4 regions of the Streptomyces sp. NPDC088706 genome follow, and region 1 is predicted to be linked to each of the others. Evidence: riboswitches for the same ligand, from Rfam matches in the RefSeq annotation. Region 1 holds a riboswitch; each other region holds the start of a gene.
The links. Region 1 has a riboswitch for cobalamin ahead of ACIQAK_RS00290 (cobalamin biosynthesis protein). Riboswitches for the same ligand answer to the same signal wherever they lie in the genome.
Positions count from the first base shown of each region.

Region 2: linked by a shared signal. The riboswitch ahead of metE (5-methyltetrahydropteroyltriglutamate--homocysteine S-methyltransferase) and the one ahead of ACIQAK_RS00290 (cobalamin biosynthesis protein) in region 1 are both predicted to bind cobalamin.
Region 3: linked by a shared signal. The riboswitch ahead of ACIQAK_RS17740 (ABC transporter substrate-binding protein) and the one ahead of ACIQAK_RS00290 (cobalamin biosynthesis protein) in region 1 are both predicted to bind cobalamin.
Region 4: linked by a shared signal. The riboswitch ahead of ACIQAK_RS07775 (ribonucleoside-diphosphate reductase subunit alpha) and the one ahead of ACIQAK_RS00290 (cobalamin biosynthesis protein) in region 1 are both predicted to bind cobalamin.

Region 1 is NZ_JBIVLW010000001.1:49,781-55,010, forward strand. It holds gene ACIQAK_RS00270 (alpha/beta fold hydrolase) at 1-854, opposite strand, end outside; gene ACIQAK_RS00275 (class II aldolase/adducin family protein) at 988-1,647, opposite strand; gene ACIQAK_RS00280 (inorganic phosphate transporter) at 1,924-3,180, shown strand; gene ACIQAK_RS00285 (hypothetical protein) at 3,193-3,423, shown strand; cobalamin riboswitch at 3,525-3,726, shown strand; gene ACIQAK_RS00290 (cobalamin biosynthesis protein) at 3,833-4,798, shown strand; gene ACIQAK_RS00295 (cobyric acid synthase) at 4,839-5,230, shown strand, end outside.
Region 2 is NZ_JBIVLW010000028.1:29,946-35,175, reverse strand. It holds gene ACIQAK_RS32340 (aminotransferase class V-fold PLP-dependent enzyme) at 1-1,447, opposite strand, end outside; gene metE (5-methyltetrahydropteroyltriglutamate--homocysteine S-methyltransferase) at 1,772-4,096, opposite strand; cobalamin riboswitch at 4,256-4,471, opposite strand; gene ACIQAK_RS32330 (LuxR C-terminal-related transcriptional regulator) at 4,869-5,230, shown strand, end outside.
Region 3 is NZ_JBIVLW010000006.1:242,524-247,753, forward strand. It holds gene ACIQAK_RS17735 (iron chelate uptake ABC transporter family permease subunit) at 1-648, opposite strand, end outside; gene ACIQAK_RS17740 (ABC transporter substrate-binding protein) at 660-1,709, opposite strand; cobalamin riboswitch at 1,770-1,957, opposite strand; gene ACIQAK_RS17745 (beta-ketoacyl-[acyl-carrier-protein] synthase family protein) at 2,074-3,297, opposite strand; gene ACIQAK_RS17750 (acyl carrier protein) at 3,294-3,569, opposite strand; gene ACIQAK_RS17755 (acyl-CoA dehydrogenase) at 3,658-5,230, opposite strand, start outside.
Region 4 is NZ_JBIVLW010000002.1:474,281-479,510, forward strand. It holds gene ACIQAK_RS07770 (ribonucleotide-diphosphate reductase subunit beta) at 527-1,540, opposite strand; gene ACIQAK_RS07775 (ribonucleoside-diphosphate reductase subunit alpha) at 1,540-3,954, opposite strand; cobalamin riboswitch at 4,089-4,224, opposite strand; gene ACIQAK_RS07780 (YbdD/YjiX family protein) at 4,403-4,606, opposite strand; gene ACIQAK_RS07785 (carbon starvation CstA family protein) at 4,603-5,230, opposite strand, start outside.

The sequences.
Region 1 (5,230 bases):
GGCAGCAGGGCGGCGGGGACGCCTCGGGCGGCCGCCAGGGCGCGCAGGGTGGTCTGCCAGTCCATGACCGGGGAGTCCAGGACGAGGCCGCTGACGCGGTCGCGCAGCGGGGAGTTGACCGCTGCGTGCAGGGCCATGGAGGCGCCGGTGGACCAGCCGTACAGGATCACGTTCCGGGCGCCGTAGCGCACGGCGTAGCGGATGGCGGCGTCCAGGTCGCGCCACTCGGAGGCGCCGAGGTGGCCGAGGCCGTCGGCGGGGCGGGGGGCTCCGGCGTCGCCCCGGTAGGCGATGTCCAGCACGGGGATCCGCCGGCCGGCCAGGAAGTCCATCACGTTCATGGGGTGTTCCCGGGTGGTGCCCAGGCCGTGGGCGGTGATGGCCCAGGTGTCGCGCTCGCCGGGCACCCACCAGGCGGGCAGTCCGCCGAGCTCGCCGGGGATCTCGACCTCGCGGTACTCCAGGCCGAGGGCGCTGCCGGGGTCGCCGCGGTACAGCTCGGGGGTGAGGCGGACCTTCATGCCGGGTTCGAGCAGGCCGCGGGTGACCCGCTCCAGTCGGCGGACGACGGTGTCGGCGGTGGATTCGGCCCCCTCGACGACGGGGCCGACCACGGCGTGCACGCCGGGGCCCTCGATCCCGTACGTACCGGGGCGGAGCGCGGTGAGGGAGCGGGTCAGGGTGATCCGCTCGATCGCCGTGGCGTGCACGGTGAGTCTGCGGTCGGTGGGGAGGGGACGTCCTGGCGCCGCCTTGAGGGCGGCGTCGCTGGCGTACCGGCCGGCCGCGACCGCTGCCGCACCGGCGCCGAGGAAGGTGGTGACGGCCGTTGCCGTCGCAGTTGCCGGGCGCACCGCTCCAGTGTGGTGGGGCGGGCGGCGCGGTGCCAGTGGGCGGGGCCGTCCGGTGCGGCCGGGCCGGCGGGCGGTGCCGGTGGGCGGGGCCGTCCGGTGCGGCCGGGCCGGCGGGGGCCCGGACCCGGGTCCCTCACTCCGGCTGCCCGTACCCCTGGAGCGCGTCGGCCACCTCGGCCAGCTGGGCTTCGGTGAGCAGGGCCGGGCTGCGCCCCGGCAGGGCGCTCGCGGTGAGCCAGAGCCGGCAGAGCCACTCCAGCTGGGCGGTGCGCTCGTACGCCTGGTCGAGGGTGGAGCCGTAGGTGACGGTGCCGTGGTTGGCGAGCAGGCAGCCGGTGCGGTCGCGGAGGGCGGTGAGCATGGCGTCGGCCAGTTCGGGGGTGCCGTAGCGGGCGTAGGGGGCGGTGCGGACGGGGCCGCCGAGGATCGCGGCCGCGTAGTGCACGAGGGGCACCTCGGTGACGAGGGTGGAGACGGCGGTGGCGTGCACCGCGTGGGTGTGGACCACGGCGGCGGCGCCGGTCTCCCGGTAGACCGCGAGGTGGAGGGGGAGTTCGCTGGTCGGCCCGAGGTCCCCGAGGACCTGCCGCCCCGCCAGGTCGACCCCGACCGCGTCCCGCGGTCCGAGCCGGTCGTAGGGCACCCCGCTGGGGGTCACCAGGACCAGGTCTCCGACGCGGGCCGACACATTGCCGGAGGTGCCGACGACCAGCCCGTCGGCGGCGCTGCGGCGGGCGGCGCCGACCACCTGCCGCCAGGCCCGGGCGACGGATTCCGGCTGCTGCTCGCTCATGGGGCGAGCGTAGGGCCGGAGGCACGGAACCGGAACGCCATCACCCGAGTGACGGGGATCTCTTCCGGCCCGGGACCGCCGGTCAAGAACTTCACCGATGAGGGGCAAAGACCAGACCAGCCGGTGCCCCACCGGTCTCCCACAGCCCCTGCCGCACACAAGCGGAACCACCACCTGCCGGTTGGGGTCACCACAGCGCCCCGCTCAGTTCATCTTCCGTTCACTCAGGTTGCCTACGGTCCATGTGCCACTGACGTCGAACGATTGCCTGGGTAAATGGAACACATCACGCTGCTGCTTGCGATTGTGGTCGTAACAGCTCTCGTGTTCGATTTCACGAACGGTTTCCACGACACCGCCAACGCGATGGCCACCACCATCTCGACCGGCGCACTGAAGCCCAAGACAGCGGTGGCCATGTCCGCCGTTCTCAACCTCATCGGCGCGTTCCTGTCGGTGGAGGTCGCCAAGACGATCTCCGGCGGGATCGTCAACGAGAACGGCCTCAGAACCGAGGTCATCTTCGCGGCGCTCGTCGGCGCCATCCTGTGGAATCTGCTGACCTGGCTGGTCGGCCTGCCCTCCAGCTCCTCCCACGCCCTGTTCGGCGGTCTGATCGGCGCCGCCGTCATGTCGGCCGGCTGGTCCTCGATCAACGGGGGCACCGTCGTCACCAAGGTGCTGCTCCCCGCGATCGCCGCCCCGCTGGTCGCCGGTCTCGCCGCGATGCTGGCCACGAAGCTGACGTACCGGATCAACCGGAACGTCACCGACGAGAACCAGCTCAAGTCGACGGCCAAGGGCTACCGGGCCGGACAGATCGCCTCGGCCGGTCTCGTCTCGCTCGCCCACGGCACCAACGACGCCCAGAAGACGATGGGCATCATCACCCTGGCCCTGGTCACCGGCGGCGTCCTGGCCCCCGGCTCCAACCCGCCGATGTGGGTCATCGTCTCCGCCGGTGTGGCCATCGCGCTCGGCACCTACCTCGGTGGCTGGCGCATCATCCGCACCATGGGCAAGGGCCTCACCGACCTGAAGCCGCCGCAGGGCTTCGCCGCCCAGACCAGCGCGGCGACCGTCATCCTGGCCTCCTCGCACCTCGGCTTCTCGCTCTCCACCACCCAGTCCTGCTCGGGTGCCGTGATGGGCGCGGGCCTCGGCCGCAAGGGCGGGGTGGTCCGCTGGTCCACCGCCACCCGGATGTTCGTCGCCTGGGGCCTGACGCTCCCGGCCGCGGGTCTGGTCGGCGCGGGTGCCGAGTTCCTCACCAAGCAGGGCCCGTGGGGCATCACCGTCACCGCGATCCTGCTGGTCGGTGGCTCCTTCGCCATCTGGCTGGCCTCGCGCCGCCAGCCGGTCGACCACACCAACGTCAACGACACGGACAGCGACGAGCCCCAGGGCATCGTCACCACGGCCATCGCCGCGGTCCAGCCGCCGCCCATCGGCTCCCACCCCGACCTCATGACCACCATCCCGGCTCCGGCCGCAGCGCCGGACGACACGGCGCGGCCCTCGGCCACGGTGTAAGGACAGATCCGTATGAAAATCGACTGGGCAGCTCTCGCCTCCGTCTTCGGTGTCAGTCTCGTGGTCACCGTCGCACTGGTCGGCGTCTTCACCCTGGGCATCGTCGCCCTCTCCAAGCTGTCGGCCCCGGCCGCCGGCGGCGCCGTCGGCGGTTCGGCCGTGCTGGCGCGCACCAGCGCGTACGCCTGCTTCGCGGCCTGCGTGGCGGCGGTCGCGTACGGGATCTATCTGATCGTCGCCTGACGCGCCCCAGCGCACTCCCCCGGGCCGGACACACCACCGTGTGTCCGGCCCGATGTGCGTCTGCGCACACCGGCCCCCCGCAGGTCAACAGCAAGTTGACGGTTGTTCTCGCAGCGTGGTGGACTGCCGGAGCCATTCACGGCGACAGAAGAGGAAGCCGGTGCGAATCCGGCGCGGTCCCGCCACTGTCACCGGGGAGCACTCCCCCACACCGGATGTCACGGCCCTCACCACACGGGCTGGAAGGCCGGGGGAACTGCGGATCCGGAAGCCAGGAGACTCTCGTCGCCGGTCACGTCGAACCAGGGCGCGGACCCTGAGTTAAGGACTTAACGCCATGCCTGGCCGCCGAGCGCCGCATCCGTTGCCCCCGCACACCGGAACCTCCCGATCCACGACGGCCTGACCCGTGCGTGTCGATCGCGTCTTCGCGTACGGCGCCACCGCCGGGCTGATCGCCGACGCGGCTCTCGGCGACCCTCGGCGGGGTCACCCCGTCGCCGGTTTCGGCCGGGCCGCCGCGCGGGTGGAGTCGCTGCTGTGGCGTGACGACCGGGCCCGGGGCGCGCTGCACACCCTGCTCTGCGCCGGAGGCGCCGTGGGGGCCGCCGCGCTGGCCGCCCGCGCCGTACGGGGCCGCCCCGGGCTCGCCGTCGCGCTGACCGCCGCCACCACCTGGTCGGTCGTCGGGGGTACGTCGCTGGGCCGGGAGGCCCGCGCCATCGGGGGCGCGCTGGCCGCCGGGGACCTGGAGGTGGCCCGGGAGCGGCTGCCGCACCTGTGCGGGCGCGATCCGCACTGCCTGGACGGGCCGCAGATCGCCCGTGCCGTCGTGGAGTCGGTCGCCGAGAACACCTCGGACGCCGTCGTCGGCGCGCTGGTGTGGGGGGCGATCGGCGGCGTGCCGGGACTCGTCGGGTTCCGGGCCGTGAACACGCTCGACGCGATGGTCGGTCACAGGTCGCCCCGCTACCGCCGCTACGGCTGGGCCTCGGCGCGCCTGGACGATCTCGCGGGGTGGCCCGGTGCCCGGCTGACGGCCGCGCTGGCCGTGGTGGGCGGCGGGCGGCCCCGGGAGGCCGTACGCGCCTGGAAGGCGGACTCGGGGCGCCATCCGAGCCCGAACGCGGGACCGGTGGAGGCCGCGTTCGCGGGAGCGCTCGGCGTACGGCTCGGCGGGACGCTGGCGTACGCGGGGCGCGTCGAGCACCGGCCGGTGCTGAACGGGCGGTCCGGGCGCGAGGTGCGGAGCGCGGACATCGAACGCGCGGTGCGGCTGTCGCGCCGGGTGGGTGCGCTGGCCCTCGGCGTGTGCGTGGTGGGCCGGACGGTCGCGGGCCACCTGGTCGCGGGACGGAGGCGGGGACGGTCATGAACGGTCCGGCACGGAACGCCGAACGGGACGGGGAGCGGGCATGAGCGGTGGGCTGCTGGTCGCGGGAACGACCTCGGACGCGGGCAAGAGCGTCGTCACGGCGGGCATCTGCCGCTGGCTGGTGCGCCGGGGCGTGAAGGTCGCGCCGTTCAAGGCGCAGAACATGTCCCTCAACTCCTTCGTGACCCGTGAGGGCGCGGAGATCGGGCGCGCCCAGGCGATGCAGGCGCAGGCGGCCCGGGTGGAGCCGACCGCGCTGATGAACCCGGTGCTGCTCAAGCCCGGCAGCGACCGCTCCAGCCAGGTCGTCCTGATGGGGAAGCCGGTCGGCGAGATGAGCGCCCGGGGCTACCACGGGGGCCGGCAGGAGGCGCTGCTCGGGACGGTCGTGGAGTGCCTGAAGCAGCTGCGGTCGACCTATGACGCGGTGAT
Region 2 (5,230 bases), on a different contig from region 1:
CGCCCCCTTCGGCCGCCGCCCGCTGTGCCGCCGCCGTCACGAGGTCCAGCAGCGGCAGGAGGCCGGCCGTCGCGGCGGCCGGGTGCAGCAGCGTGGCCTTGAGCCAGAGCCGGCGCCGCCCGTCGCCGTCCTCGGCCACCGCTCGCCCGAGGACGGCCCGTCCGTCCATCAGCAGCGTGCGGCGGACCTCGGCGACGACGGCGTCCCCGGCCTCCGGTTCCAGCGCGTCGGCCACCACCGGCCGGAACAGCACGGTGCTGATCCCGATCTCACCGGGCCGGCGGCGCAGTGCGGGCCGCGCGTCGAGGGCGCGGGCGAACTCCTCCGCCGTAGTTACGCAGTGCTCCACCAGTTCGCTCAGTCCACGGCGTCCCAGCGCCCGGAAGGTGACCGCGATCTTCAGGGCGTCGGGGCGCCGGGTGGTGCGGATCGAGCGGCCGAGCAGGTCGGGGAGCCCGGCCTCGGTGTCGTCGTCGGCGTTGAGGTAGTCGGTGCGCAGGGACAGCGGTGCGAGCAGGCCGGTGTCCGCGACGGCCAGCACCCCGGCGGCGACCGGCTGCCAGCCGAGCTTGTGCAGGTCGAACGTCACGGAGACGGCGCGATCGAGTCCCGCCAGCCGGGGCGCCAGGCGCTCGCTGAACAACAGGGGCCCGCCGTACGCCGCGTCGACGTGGAGTTCGGCGTCGTACCGTTCCGCGATCCGGGCGATCTCGGGGAGCGGGTCGATGCGCCCCTCGTCGGTGGTCCCGGCGGTGGCGACGACCAGGACCGGGCCGCCGTCGAGGCCGGCCAGGGTGCGGTCGAGGGCGGCGGGGTCGATGCGGCCGTCGTGGCAGGCGACGACGGTGGGGGCGGGGAGGCCGAGCATCCAGGCGGCGCGGTGCACGCTGTGGTGGGCGTTGGCCCCGGTCACCACACGCAGAGGGCCGGGCGCCGCCCGTTCCCGGGCGAGCAGCAGGGCGACCAGGTTGGACTCGGTGCCGCCGCTGGTGATGAGGGCGTCCGGTGCGGGGGCGTCCGGGTGGACGAGCCGGGCCAGGGCGGCCGTGGTCAGCTCCTCGATCACCCCGGCGGCCGGCGCCTGGTCCCAGGAGTCCATGGACGGGTTGAGGGCCGCCCCCGCCAGCTCCGCCGCGACCGCCACGGCGAGCGGCGGGCAGTGCAGATGGGCGACGCACGCGGGGTCGGCCGGGTCGGCGGCTCCCTCGGCGACCGCACGCACCAGGTCCGCGAGCGCGGCCTCGGCGCCGATGCCCTCCTCGGGCAGCACCGGTGCGCAGAGGGCGCCGGTCCGCCGGGCCACCGCGTCCGGTCCTCCGGCGGGCAGCGGTCCGCCCCGGGCCCGGGCGGCGGTCTCCAGGGTGTCCAGGACGACTTCGGTCAGGGCGCGCAGGCGGCCCGGTCCGTGCGCACCGCCCGCGAGGAGATCCCCCGTACCGGCGCTCACCCCGCACGCTCCAGGGGAAGTTCGGCGGACAGCAGGCCCGGGGAGCGCGGCATGGCGGAGCCCTTCGGTCGGGGTGCGCGGCAGGTCATGGCAACACCCGTGCGCGGGGCGACACCGGTCATGGAAAGATCCACCACCGGGATTCGCTGGTTAGGCTAACCTAACTCCGGCTGTGCGGGGGAACGCCCTCCACCTGCCCGGACCGATCGGTGAGCGCCCGAACTGCCGTCCCGTCGAACGCAGTCGGAGCCGAGCCGTCACGGGTACGGCGACGGGGAGCCCCGGGTGCGGGAGCGGTGGCGGCCGCTCCCGCACCGGGTGGGATCATGCCGCTTCGGTGGGCAGCTCCGCGCGGATCTGCCGTGCGGCGGCGACCAGGTTCTCCAGGGAGGTCCGGGTCTCGGGCCACCCCCGGGTCTTCAGGCCGCAGTCGGGGTTCACCCACAGGCGTGCCGCCGGGATGGCCTCAAGTCCCTTGCGCAGCAAGGCCACTGTTTCCTCGGTGCTCGGGATGCGCGGGGAGTGGATGTCATAGACACCGGGCCCGGCCTCGCGGGGGTAGCCGTGGGCGGCCAGTTCGCGGGCGACCTGCATGTGGGAGCGGGCGGCCTCCAGGCTGATGACGTCGGCGTCGAGGTCGTCGATGGCCTGGACGATGTCGCCGAACTCCGCGTAGCACATGTGGGTGTGGATCTGGGTGTCCGGCCGCACCCCCGTGGTGGCGAGCCGGAAGGACTCCGTCGCCCACTCCAGATACGCGGCGTGCTCCTCGGCCCGCAGCGGCAGCGTCTCACGCAGTGCGGGCTCGTCGACCTGGATCACCGAAGTACCGTTCGCCTCCAAGTCGTTCACCTCGTCGCGCAGGGCGAGCGCCACCTGGCGCGCGGTCTCGCCGAGCGGCTGGTCGTCGCGGACGAAGGACCAGGCGAGCATGGTGACCGGGCCGGTGAGCATGCCCTTGACGGGGCGCTCGGTCAGCGACTGCGCGTACGCCGTCCAGCGCACCGTCATCGGCTCGGGCCGCGAGATGTCACCGGCCAGGACCGGCGGCCGGACGTAGCGGGTGCCGTAGGACTGGACCCAGCCGTGCTGGGTGGCGAGGTAGCCGGTGAGCTGCTCGGCGAAGTACTGCACCATGTCGTTGCGTTCGGGCTCACCATGGACCAGGACGTCGAGTCCGGCCTCCTCCTGGAAGGACAGGACCTCGCGGATCTCGTCCTTGATGCGCTCCTCGTACCCGGCCTCGTCGATCCGTCCGGCCCGCAGGTCCGCACGCGCGGTGCGCAGTTCGGTGGTCTGCGGGAACGAGCCGATCGTGGTGGTCGGCAGCAGCGGCAGCCCGAGGTGGGCGCGCTGGGCGGCGGCGCGTCCGGCGTACGGCTGGGAGCGGCGGCCGTCGGCGTCGGTGATCGCCGCCGTACGGGCCCGGACGGCCGGGTCGCGGGTGATGACGGCGTCGGCGCGGGAGGCCAGGTCGGCCCGGTTGGCGGCCAGTTCGGCGGTGATCGCGTCGGTGCCGGCGGACAGGCCGCGCGCCAGGACGACGATCTCCTCGGTCTTCTGCCGGGCGAAGGCGAGCCAGCGCGCGATCTGCGGGTCGATGTCCTGCTCGGCCCGGGCGTCCAGCGGGACGTGCAACAGGGAGGACGAGGCGGAGACGTCGACGTGGTCGGCGAGGCCGAGGAGCGTGCCGAGGGTGGCGAGGGACTTCTCGTAGTCGTTGATCCAGACGTTGCGGCCGTTGACGACGCCCGCGACCAGCCGCTTGCCGGGCAGTCCGCCCGCAGCCGCGAGGTCGGCGAGGTTGCCCGCGCCGGACTCGGTGAAGTCCAGCGCCAGACCTTCGACCGGCGACTTGGCGAGCACCGGCAGTGCCTCGCCGAGCCGCCCGAAGTAGGAGGCGACCAGCAGCTTGGAGCGGTCGGTGAGGCCGCCGAGCTCGCGGTAGGCGCGGGCGGCGGCGTTCAGCTCGGCCGGGGTACGGTCCTGGACGAGGGCGGGCTCGTCCAGCTGTACCCAGGCGGCGCCCGCGGCCCGGAGGTCGGCGAGGACCTCGGCGTACACCGGCAGCAGCCGGTCCAGCAGGGTCAGCGGCTCGAAGCCGGCGGCCACTCCGGGGGCCGCCTTGGCGAGCAGGAGGTAGGTGACGGGACCGACGAGGACCGGGCGCGGGGCGTGGCCCTGCGCGAGGGCTTCCGCGAGTTCGGCGACCTGCTTGGTGGAGTCGGCGGTGAACTGCGTGTCCGGGCCCAGCTCGGGCACCAGGTAGTGGTAGTTGGTGTCGAACCACTTGGTCATCTCCAGCGGCGCGACGTCCTGCGTACCCCGGGCCATGGCGAAGTAGCTGTCGAGAGCGTCGGTACGGACCGCCTCGCGGTGCCGTTCGGGGACAGCACCGACCATGACACTGGTGTCCAGGACGTGGTCGTAGTACGAGAAATCACCGGTCGGCACCTCGTGGACTTGGGCCTCGGCGAGCTGCTGCCAGGTTCCCCGGCGCAGGTCGGCGGCGGTCCGGCGGAGGGTGTCCGCGTCGACGCGGCCCTTCCAGTAGCCCTCGACGGCCTTCTTCAGTTCACGGTTGCGCCCCTGGCGGGGGTAGCCGTACACGGTGGCCCGTGCTGCCGCGGCTGCGGGCTTCGCTGTCACGTGACTCTCCTTCGCGAGCGTGTCTCCAGCTGATCCCGGGTCGGGACGCGGACGCGAAGGGGTGACACATCGGGCGCAGACGCGACACGTCGACCGTGTCCGTCCACCCGAAGGTACGCCGACCCGCCCACGAGGTCACCGGGAACTCCGCACGCGAACGGTCGCGTGCGGGCAACGGGCAGGTCTTCGGACTCGCGGGCACGCCTGCCGGGGTAGACACCTACTGGCCGTCGCTTCCCAGACCCGGCCGGGCCCAGTGCGTATGACGGCGGTCGTTCCCACTCACCGCTGCGGGGCAGTCCCGGATTCCCACCGGGTTCCCTCTTACGACACCCCGCCTGGCGGACAGGGCGAACCAGCTGCCCGGTCAGCCTAGGGGGGCGACCGCCGGGCGCACACCGTTGTTCACCCTTCGGACGGTGATGTGAGACGCGGGAGGGACGCCGGCCCGGTCGCCCGCGTCCTGCCCCGTGAAGCAGGTACGCGAGCGGACCGCCGGCTCCTGCTCGCCGTGCTCGACCCCGTTGAGCACGGTGAAGCAGTGCGTCGCACCCGGTGGTGCTCGACGGCCGTCGCGGTGGGCGCGACGACGCCGGGACAGCCGGCGGCGACGGGCGCACCGGCGCGTACCGCGGCACCGCGACGGCGACACGACGCCGTGGACCGATGGTGGCGCGGACCGGGCTGCCCGGCCATGGGGAGAAATACGTATGGACAGCACCGGGTTACCGTGGACAGGCACTGTCCACGGGCGCTTTCGGGAGAAGCTGTCATGCGGGATCGGCACGCACGGATGCTGGATCTGGCCGTCGGGGTGATGGACACCCAGGACCCCGACCACATCTGGCCGTTGCTCACCGAGGAACTGCTCACGGCGCTCGACGGAGCACTGGTCGTGTCCAAGGAGGAGCCCTGGACGCGTGAGCGGGGCACGGTCGCCCTCTGGACGCCCCGGCCCGGGCAGCAGGAGCGCCGTCCCGGCGAAGTGGTCCAGCGCCATATCCGCGAGGGGTACCCCTTCGCCGGCCGGTACGGGTCCGGCGACGACTGGGCGCCGCAGAGCGCCGCCCGTATCACGGGGGCACGGGTCTGGCAGCACAGCGCGGCGGCCGACGCCCTGCGCCGGGCGTTCGG
Region 3 (5,230 bases), on a different contig from region 1:
GGCGGCGCACAGGGCCACCTCGCTCCAGCCGACCCCGCTGAGCGAGCCGAGCAGCCAGAAGAGCACCCCGCGGGTCTGCTCGGCGTCGGCGGAGGTCATCACGACGAAGGAGGTCAGGGCGGAGAAGAGCTGCATCGCGGCGACACCGGAGAGCACCACCCGGTCGGTGGTGGAGCCGAGTGTGTGGCTGAGCAGCAGGACCAGGGCGAACGAGCAGATGGCGCCGACGAAGGCCCCGGCCGACAGCGACACCGCTCCGCCGCCGACACCGAGGACGACCACCACGACTGCCCCGGTGGAGGCCCCGGAGGAGACGCCGAGGACGAACGGGTCGGCGAGCGGGTTGCGCAGCAGGGACTGCATCACCGTGCCGCACACCGCGAGCCCGGCGCCGCACACGGCGGCGAGCAGGGTGCGCGGCATGCGCAGGTTCCAGATGATGCCGTCCCGGATCGGGCTCAGCTCCGAGGCGCCGAAGCCCAGATGGGAGGCGACGGCGGACCAGACGTCGGGGACGGAGATCCGGGCGGGCCCGATCGTGACGGCGACGGCGACGGAGAACAGCAGGAGCAGGAGCCCGCCGGTCCAGAGCAGCGCCCGGGCCGACGCGCCCACCCGTCGTACCTCGGCGGGCCGCTCCACCGTCAGGCTGCCGCCGCTCACCCCGCGAGCCCGAAGTCGCGCAGCCCGGCGGCGACACGCTCCAGGCCCTCGACCGTCCGGATGGTGGGGTTCATCGCCTGTCCGCTGAGCAGCACGTACCGCCGGTTCCTGACGGCGTCCATGGTCCTGGTGACCGGGTTGGACTCCAGGAACTCGATCTTCTTCTCGGCGCTCTCGGCCGTCTGCATCGTGCGGCTCAGATCGCCGATGACCAGGACGTCGGGGTTGCGGTCGGCGACGGTCTCCCAGCTGATCTGGGGCCATTCGTCGTGGGTGTCGTCGAAGACGTTCTTCGCGCCGAGCTCCCGGGTGATGACACCGGGGGCACCGCAGCAGCCCGCGAGGTAGGGGGCCTTGGAGTCGGAGAACCAGTAGAGGAGGGAGGCCTTCGAGGCCTCGACGCCGTCGGTGGCCTTGGCCACCCGCGCCTGGAGCTTCCTCACCAGGGCGTCGCCGCGCTCGGGGACGCCGAACACCTCGGACAGCTCACGGACTTCGGTGTAGACGCTGTCCATGGTGAGGGGTGCGGTACGGGCTCCGTCACCGCCGCCACCGTTGTCCTTGCCGACGCAGTCGGCGGGCGAGATGTAGGTGGGGACACCCAGCTTCTCGAACTGTTCGCGGGGGGCGACACCGCCCTTGGCGAGGGTGGAGGCGAAGGAGGCGCTGAGGAAGTCGGGCTCCTTGTCGAGGACCTTCTCCGAGGAGGGCCGGTTGTCGGAGATGCGCTCGACGCCCTTGTTGGCCTTCTCCAGGCCCTTCATGACCGGGTCGCTCCAGGTCGCGGTGGCCGCGAGCCGGTCGGCGAGGCCGAGCGAGAGGAGGATCTCCGTCGATCCCTGGTCGACCGAGACGGCCCGCCGGGGCGGCGCCTTCACCGTGACGGTGCGCCCGCAGTTCTTGAGGGTGAGCGGGAAGCCGTCGGCCTTGGCGCCGCCGTCGGCGGAGGAGTTGGTGGTCCCGCCGCCGCAGGCGGTGAGCAGGACGACGCCGGCCGCGAACAGGACGGCGGTGCGTATCGGGGCAGGGGTGGCCTTGGACAGCACGGAGGACCTCGGTGTCTCTGGGCCCAGCCGCGGAGCCCGTCGTACGGTGCCCGAGCCCCGGTGCGGGGCGCGGGTGCCAGCAGGTCTTCGGACTCGGGTTCGTCCGGGCGGGACGCCTTCCCGGAGCACGTGTGTGCTCCAGTGGCCGTGGCCCCGCCCGTCCCCCTCACCGCTGCGCGTCAGTTCCGGTCTCGCACCGGATTCCCTGACCCCGTCGCTGGGGTTCGACTGGCCCCGGCAAGCTATCACGGGTCTTCGCGCAGCTCAGAGCCGGTGCGCGGACCACTCCCCCGGCGGGCCGGTGCGGCGCGGGATCGTCCCGCCGCACCGGCCCGGCTCGCTGCCGTGAAGCCGGCGGACTCCCTTACGGGGCCTGGAGCGCGATCACCGCGTTCTGCCCGCCGAACCCGAAGGAGTGGCTGACGGCCCGTCGTACGGGCAGCGCACGCGGGGCCTTGGTGACGCAGTCGATGGCGAACGTGGGGTCGGGGGCGTCCAGGTTGGCGATCGGCGGGACGATGCCGTGCTGGAGCGTCAGGACGGTCAGCCCCGCCTCGATGGCACCGGCCGCCCCCATGCAGTGGCCCAGTACGCCCTTGGGGGCGGTGACGGGCGGCCGGTGCGGGTAGGCCCGGCCGATGAGGGCGGCTTCGGTCGCGTCGCCCTGGGGTGTCGAGGTGCCGTGCGCGTTGACGTGGTCGACGTCCTCGGCCCGCCAGCCCGCGTCGGCCAGCGCCGCGTCGACGGCCGCCCGCGCGATCTGCCCGGAGGGGTGCGGGCTGGTGGGGTGGTGGGCGTCGGTCGTGGCGCCGGTGCCGGCCAGCAGCGCCCGGGGGGCCGCTCCTCGGGCGCGGGCGTCCTCCGCCCGCTCCAGGACCATGATCGCGGCGCCTTCGCCCATGACGAGTCCGGCCCGGTCGATGGCGAAGGGGCGGCACCGGCGGGCGGGGTCCCCGTCCCGCGGCGCCGCCGCACCGGAGCGGGCGAAACCGGTCATGGCGACCGGGAAGACGATCGACTCGGTGGCGCCGGCGATCGCGATGTCGCACCGGCCCAGCGCCAGCATGTCGCGGGCCACGGAGAGCGCGGTCACCCCGGAGGAGCAGGCGGTGCACGGTGCCAGGCTGGGGCCCGTGGCCTTCATCTGGATGGCGATCTCGGCCGCGGGCATGCTCGGGATGGTGAGCAGGATGCCCGAGGGCGAGGTGGCCTCGGGGCCCCGCCGCTCCAGGGCGACGGCCTGTTCGGTGAGTCCGGCGGATCCCCCGCTGCTGGTGCCGACGACGACGGCGACGCGGGCGCCGTCCCAGTGGGCGGGGTCGAGTCCGGCGTCGGCCACCGCCTCCCGGGCGGCGAGGACGGCGAACTTGACGTACCGGCCCATGCGGAAGGCGCTGCGGCCGCCGACCGCCTCGTCCAGGTCGATGCCGGAGACCGTGCAGGCGAAGTCGACGGCGCAGCCGTGCAGTTCGGGGACGGTGTGCGCGAAGGACTCCCCGCGGCAGACCCCGTCCCAGGTGGTGTCGGTGGTGTGGCCGGCCGGAGTGATCATCCCCAGGCCGGTGACGGCGATGGCGGGTCGGTTCATCGGGTGTTGCTCACCGGGACCGCACCGCCCGCCGCCCCGCCGCCGACCGCAGCGTCGATGAACGCGGTGATGTCGGCCAAGGTGGCGTCCTTGTAGAGCTTCTCGGAGTCGGCGGCGACCCCCAGGGTCTCCTTGATGATGACGGCGAACTCGGCGACGGCCAGGGAGTCCATCTCCAGGCTGTCCATCGTGGACTGCGGCAGAATCTCGGCGGCGGGCACCTTGAACGTCGCGGTCAGCACCTCGGTGATCTTCGGGTGGATGGTCGTCATGGTCGTTCCTCTCATCGGCGTCTTCCTGGGGGGCGGGTGGCTCGCACAGCGGCCCCGCCCCCGAAATAACTGGACGACGATCCTCCGGTTACGCCCTGGGGCGAACCGATTCGTCTGCGCTCACCTGCGGCTTCTCGAACCATCGGGCAAGCACCGATGTGGTCCCCCAGTACGCCAGCAGCACGCCCCAGGTACCGAGCGCCGCCACCTTCTCGCGCAGCGGACGCCGCCGCCTGCTGCCGCAGGCGGGCCGCCGGAAATCCGCCGTGCGGCGCCCGGGGCCCGGCCTGCGGCCCCGGTGCCAGGAACCCTCCGGGTCGTCGTACGCGTCCGCGTAACCGGGTCCGGCGATCGGCCAGTCCGACATCAGGCTTTCGGGCAGCGCGAACGACGCCACCAGGTCGGGGGCGTGCCGGGCCACGGTCGTGATGAGGTGCTCCACCGCGTCGGGCAGGAGGGTGACCTGATCGGCGGTCAGCCGTCCGGCGGCGAGCAGGTCACCGCTGTTGCGGGCGATCCACTGGAGGGCGAAGAGCCGGTGCAGTTCGGTCAGCCGCTCGCGGGCCGGCCCGTCGGGCAGGGCGGCGGCGGCCTGCTCGTAGGCCTCGCCGGCCTGTCGGTAGCCGTACGCCTCCACCCCGCGCAGCGCCGGCCCCGAGGCGGCGTTCCAGCGGCCGAGCGGGTCGCCGGACGGGGCGGCGCTCATCCTCTCCCGGGCACGGTCGAACCAGATGTCCTCCACCGCCGCGAGCAACCGGCCCAGGAAGCGGGGATCGTCCAGCTCCCCGGTCGCCTCCTGCGCCTCATCCCGGACCGTGACGCCGAACAGCATCTCGGCGGCGGCCTTGGCGTGGACGGCGAGGTTGTCGCCCTCGGCGGTGATCGCGCCCTCGATGCCGGTGAACAGTTCGGTCATGCCGTTGTTCTCCAGCAGCCCCTGCGCTCCGCAGCGCTCCCGGCACTCGACGATGACGCCCCGCGCCTGCCAGGTGATCCACCCCTTGGCTACGGCGACCAGGCGCTCCGCCTCGTCCCGGTCGGCGGCGGGGGCGGACTCCCAGCGGTCCAGCACCCTGCGGTGCAGGAGGCTCATGGCGAAGACGGTGGCCATCGCCCCGGCGAGCGGGCCGTGGTGGGTGCGGTGGGCGTAGACCGGCACCCGCCGGCCGGCGCGCGAGCCGGAGACCAGCCGGTGGCCGGCGTACCGGATCGCGAGGGCGAGGGTGACCCGGGCGGAGCCGACCGCGCAGGCGCTCATGGAGAGCTTGCCGGGGGTGACCCGCCCGATGGAGAGCAGGAACCGCCTTCTGCGGTTGGCCAGTTCGCTGGTGAAGCGCCCGTCCTCGCCGATCCGCCCGTGTTCCCCGGCGAGCAGGGCCCCGCGCGGCACGAAGTACCGGTCGAAGGCGGTCAGGCAGTGGTCGACCGGGGAGCCCATCCGCGCGGGCAGCCGGCGTACCCGTACGCCGGGCAGGGCGCTGATGTCGTCGGTGAGGGGGGCGAGGAAGAGGAAGACCCCGTGGTCGGCGCCGTCGACGAGGAGCCGGGCGGCCACCACGCCGGTCTTGGGCCCCCCGGCGGGGCTGGTGTTGGGCATGAACTTCTGCGCCCCGGCGTGCGGGGTGTGCAGGACGAAGCCGTCGCGTTCGTGGTCGTACGTC
Region 4 (5,230 bases), on a different contig from region 1:
CTTCGCGGGCTCGGTGCTGAGCATCGCCCCGCTCTGCCGTGCATGGTGGGAAGGTCCGGCTGCCTGGACGGGCTCCCTGGCTACCGCCGATGCCCGTGGGCGGTGTGCCATTGCTGCTTGCTGTGACAGGTCCACCAGGTCTTACGAAGCGGTGATCACCCTCACGTCAGTCCTCATGTGGATTTGATCCGAGTGCATACAACGCCTTGGCCTATGCGCTCTGGAGGGTCATTTGGAACAAAGATTGCCACCTGCCGGTCTCAAGGATCTTCTCCGAGTCTGAGTAGGCGGCAGTACCGCCCGTCATCCGCTGAGGCCGACGCCCCGGATGATGGGCACCCGTGAGCTTCCTTGGAAGCCGCCTTGCATGCAGAGGTTGGTGTTTTCCGCAGGTGCACACGACGCAAAGGTCGACGCCGTCCGACCAACGGCACAGGGCCGCCGAACTGTGCCCGGCGTGAAGGGTCCCAGCCGGAACAGGCAAGGCCCGGGCACCGACTGGTGCCCGGGACCGCCTCGCCAAGGCCTAGAAGTCGTCGTCGAACCCGACCGAGCCCTCCACCGCCACCTGGTAGGCGGACGGGCGGCGCTCGAAGAAGTTCGTCAGCTCCTGGACACCCTGGAGCTCCATGAACGAGAACGGGTTCTCGGAGCCGTACACCGTCGGGAAGCCGAGGCGGGCGAGCCGCTGGTCGGCGACGCACTCCAGGTACTGGCGCATCGAGTCGGTGTTCATGCCCGGCAGGCCCTCGCCGCACAGGTCGCGGCCGAACTGCAGCTCCGCCTCGACCGCTTCCCGCAGCATGTCGGTGACCTGCTGCTGGAGCGCGTCGTCGAAGAGCTCCGGCTCCTCCTTGCGGACGGTGTCCACGACCTCGAACGCGAAGTTCATGTGCATGGTCTCGTCACGGAACACCCAGTTGGTGCCCGTGGCGAGACCGTGCAGCAGACCGCGCGAGCGGAACCAGTACACGTACGCGAAGGCGCCGTAGAAGAACAGCCCCTCGATGCAGGCCGCGAAGCAGATCAGGTTCAGCAGGAAGCGGCGGCGGTCGGCCTTCGTCTCCAGCCGGTCGATCTTCTCGACCGAGTCCATCCACTTGAAGCAGAACTGGGCCTTCTCGCGGATCGAGGGGATCTCCTCGACCGCGTCGAACGCCGCCGCCCGGTCGTCCGGGTCGGGCAGGTAGGTGTCCAGCAGCGTCAGATAGAACTGGACGTGCACGGCCTCCTCGAAGAGCTGCCGCGACAGGTACAGCCGCGCCTCGGGGGAGTTGATGTGCTTGTACAGCGTCAGCACGAGGTTGTTGGAGACGATCGAGTCACCGGTGGCGAAGAACGCCACCAGCCGGCCGATCATGTGCTGCTCACCCGGCGACAGCTTGGCGAGGTCGGCGACGTCGGAGTGGAGGTCGACCTCCTCCACGGTCCAGGTGTTCTTGATCGCGTCCCGGTAGCGCTCGTAGAAGTCGGGGTAGCGCATGGGACGCAGGGTCAGCTCGAAACCCGGGTCGAGCAGGTTCTTGTCGGTGGAGCTCATTACTGGCAGGCCTCGCAGGACTCGGGGTTCTCAAGAGAGCAGGCGATGGCGTCCGCGTCGGGAGCCGACGCCTGCTGTACGGGAATGGGGACGGCGGTCGGCGCGGCAGCGGACGCGGCACGGGCGATCCGGGTCGCCGGGCGCGAACGCAGGTAGTACGTCGTCTTCAGCCCCTGCTTCCAGGCGTACGCGTACATCGAGGAGAGCTTGCCGATCGTCGGCGTCTCCAGGAACAGGTTGAGCGACTGGCTCTGGTCGAGGAACGGCGTACGGGCCGCCGCCATGTCGATCAGACCGCGCTGCGGGATCTCCCACGCGGTGCGGTACAGCGCCCGCACGTCCTCGGGGATCCAGGCGAAGCCCTGCACCGAGCCGCTCGCCTCGCGCAGCGCCTCACGGGTGCGGGCGTCCCACACGCCGAGCTTCTTCAGCTCGTCCACCAGATAGGCGTTGACCTGGAGGAACTCACCGCTGAGCGTCTCGCGCTTGAACAGGTTGGAGACCTGCGGCTCGATGCACTCGTACACACCGGCGATCGAGGCGATCGTGGCGGTCGGCGCGATGGCGAGCAGCAGCGAGTTGCGCATGCCGGTCTCGGCGACCCGGGCGCGCAGCGCGTCCCAGCGCTCCGGCCAGTTCAGCTCGGTGTCGTAGTGGTCCGGGTGCAGCACCCCGCGCGCGGCCCGGGTCTCGGACCAGGCGGGCAGCGGGCCCGAACGCTCCGCGAGGTCGCAGGAGGCCTCGTACGCGGCGAGCATGATGCGCTCGGAGACCTTGGTGGAGAGCGCGCGGGCCTGCGGCGAGTCGAAGGGCAGCCGCAGCTGGAAGAAGACGTCCTGGAGGCCCATGGCGCCCAGGCCCACCGGCCGCCAGCGGGAGTTGGAGCGCCCGGCCTGCTCGGTCGGGTAGAAGTTGATGTCGACGACCCGGTCCAGGAAGGTCACCGCGGTCCGCACGGTGGCGTCCAGCCGCTCCCAGTCGATCGAGCCGTTGGCGACGAAGGCGCCCAGGTTGACCGAACCCAGGTTGCAGACGGCCGTCTCGCCGTCGTTCGTGACTTCGAGGATCTCGGTGCACAGGTTCGAGGAGTGCACGACCCGGCCCGGCTCGGCGGTCTGGTTCGCGGTCCGGTTGGAGGCGTCCTTGAACGTCATCCAGCCCTGGCCGGTCTGCGCGAGGGTCCGCATCATCCGGCCGTACAGCTCACGCGCCGGCATCGTCTTGCGGGCCAGCCCCTTGGCCTCGGCCGCGCGGTAGGCCGCGTCGAAGTCGTCGCCCCACAGGTCGACCAGCTCGGGGACCTCGGCGGGGGAGAACAGCGACCACTCGGTGTCCGCGTCGACCCGGCGCATGAACTCGTCCGGGATCCAGTGCGCCAGGTTCAGGTTGTGCGTACGGCGCTGGTCCTCACCGGTGTTGTCGCGGAGCTCCAGGAACTCCTCGATGTCCGCGTGCCAGGTCTCCAGGTAGACCGCCGCCGCGCCCTTGCGGCGGCCGCCCTGGTTCACGGCCGCCACGGAGGCGTCCAGCGTCTTGAGGAACGGCACGATGCCGTTGGAGTGCCCGTTGGTGCCCCGGATCAGCGAACCCCGGGCGCGGATGCGGGAGTACGACAGACCGATGCCGCCCGCGTGCTTGGAGAGCCGCGCCACCTGGTGGTAGCGGTCGTAGATCGAGTCCAGCTCGTCCTTGGGGGAGTCCAGCAGATAGCAGGAGGACATCTGCGGGTGCCGGGTGCCGGAGTTGAAGAGTGTGGGGGAGGAGGGGAGGTAGTCCAGCCGGCTCATCAGCCCGTAGAGCGCGGCGACCTCGTCCAGCGCCCGCACCGACTCGTCCTCGGCGAGGCCGGCGGCCACCCGCAGCATGAAGTGCTGCGGGGTCTCGATGACCTGGCGGGTGATCGGGTGGCGCAGCAGGTAGCGGCTGTGCAGCGTACGGAGACCGAAGTAGCCGAAGCGGTCGTCGGCGCCGTCGGCCAGCGTCCGCTCGACGAGCTCGTCCAGCGCCCCCGCGTGCAGCTCCACGAAGGCCGCGGTGCGGTCGGCGATCAGGCCCTCGCGGTGGCCGACCGCGACCGAGGCGGAGAAGGAGGTCGCGCCCTGGGTCGCGGCCTCGTCGGCGATCGTACGGGTCAGCAGCCGGGCGGCGAGTCTGGAGTACGCCGGGTCCTCGGAGATCAGACCCGCGGCGGCCTCGGTGGCCAGCGAACGCAGCTCGGCCTCGTCGGAGCGGGCGTTGCGCCCGCGCAGCGCGGAGGCGGCGACCCGTCCGGGGTCGGTGTCGGGCAGGTCGACGGTGAGGTCGGTCAGGGTCCGCAGCAGGGCGGTCCCGGGTCCGTCGTTCGTGCCTTCGCCGGACGTGGTGGAGGCGGCGGATTCGGTGGCTGAAACCGGATCGGCGGGCGCGATGGTCACTGGGCTTTCCCTCGCTCGGCTGGGGGCCGGCGGCGAGCGGGGAAGCCGGGCAGCACGGTGCCCTTCGGGGCAGCACTGCTCACGGCGTCCACCGGCCCATCCGCGAGGCCCGGACGTCTGGCGTCCGGTTCGGTCGAGCCGGACGCACTGTCGACAGGTCTTCGGACTTCGGGTGTGCAAAAGCACACTGTTCACACCGTTGCGGGACAGTTCCGGATTCGCACCGGATTCCCCTGCGGCGACAGCGAGGTCGAGCATACATGTGGGGGGCGCTCGAAGAGGAAGCCCCCACATGTTGTGTCGGCGTGAACAGATGTTGGTATGGCGGTCTGGCTTCTTCGCCCGACTTCTTCCCGATCGACGGCGTACGCGGGCCCTCTCGCGGGGCGCGAAAAGGGGCCGCCGCGCCCCTGGAAGGGGTGCGGCGGCCCCGATCGGCCGGTGGTGGTCAGCAGCAGCGGAAGCCCTCGCGGGGGTCCGCCTCGCGGGCGTCCGTGCGGCTGTGTTCGAAGGCGCGGCGGGTCATCACCGGGGTGTCCGGATCGTGGGACCGGGCGTGTGCCACATAACGGTCGTACGCGGCTTCGCCGGTGAGCTCCCGGACGTACCAGCGGACGCGTCCCGCCACCCGCCGTACGTCCGCGACGGTCATGTCCGGCTCCCGGTTCCCGCCGCCTCCTTGCGGATGCCGCCCTCGGGGCCGACGCCCGCGGCGAGCAGTTCGGCCTTCTCCTCCTTGGTGGCGATGAGCGAGGCCGGGGCCACGAGCTCGGACTCGACGTACGGCGTCTCGTGGAGTCTGACGCTCTCGGGGTCGCGGATGGCCCGGAAGCAGACCCGGCCGGCGTCCACCAGCACCACGATGATGAGGAGCGCGAAGAGCGCGCAGAGCACCCCGTCGACGGTGGAGTTGGTGACGACGGTCTGCATCTCGTCCATGTTCTTGGCGGGCGGCAGCACCTCGCCCGCGTCGATGCCCGTCTGGTACTTGTCGCGCTGGGCGAAGAAGCCGACCTTCACGTCCGGCGAGAAGATCTTCTGCCAGCTCGCGGTGAGGGTGACCGCCACGTCCCAGGCGAGCGGGACCGCGGTGACCCACGCCCACTTCAGCCGGCCGGACTTGACCAGCAGGGTGGTGCAGACGGCCAGCGCCACGGCGGCCAGCAGCTGGTTGGCGATGCCGAAGAGCGGGAAGAGCTGGTTGATGCCGCCCAGCGGGTCGTGCACACCGACCCAGAGGAAGTAGCCCCAGCCGCCGACCACGACGGCGCTGGCG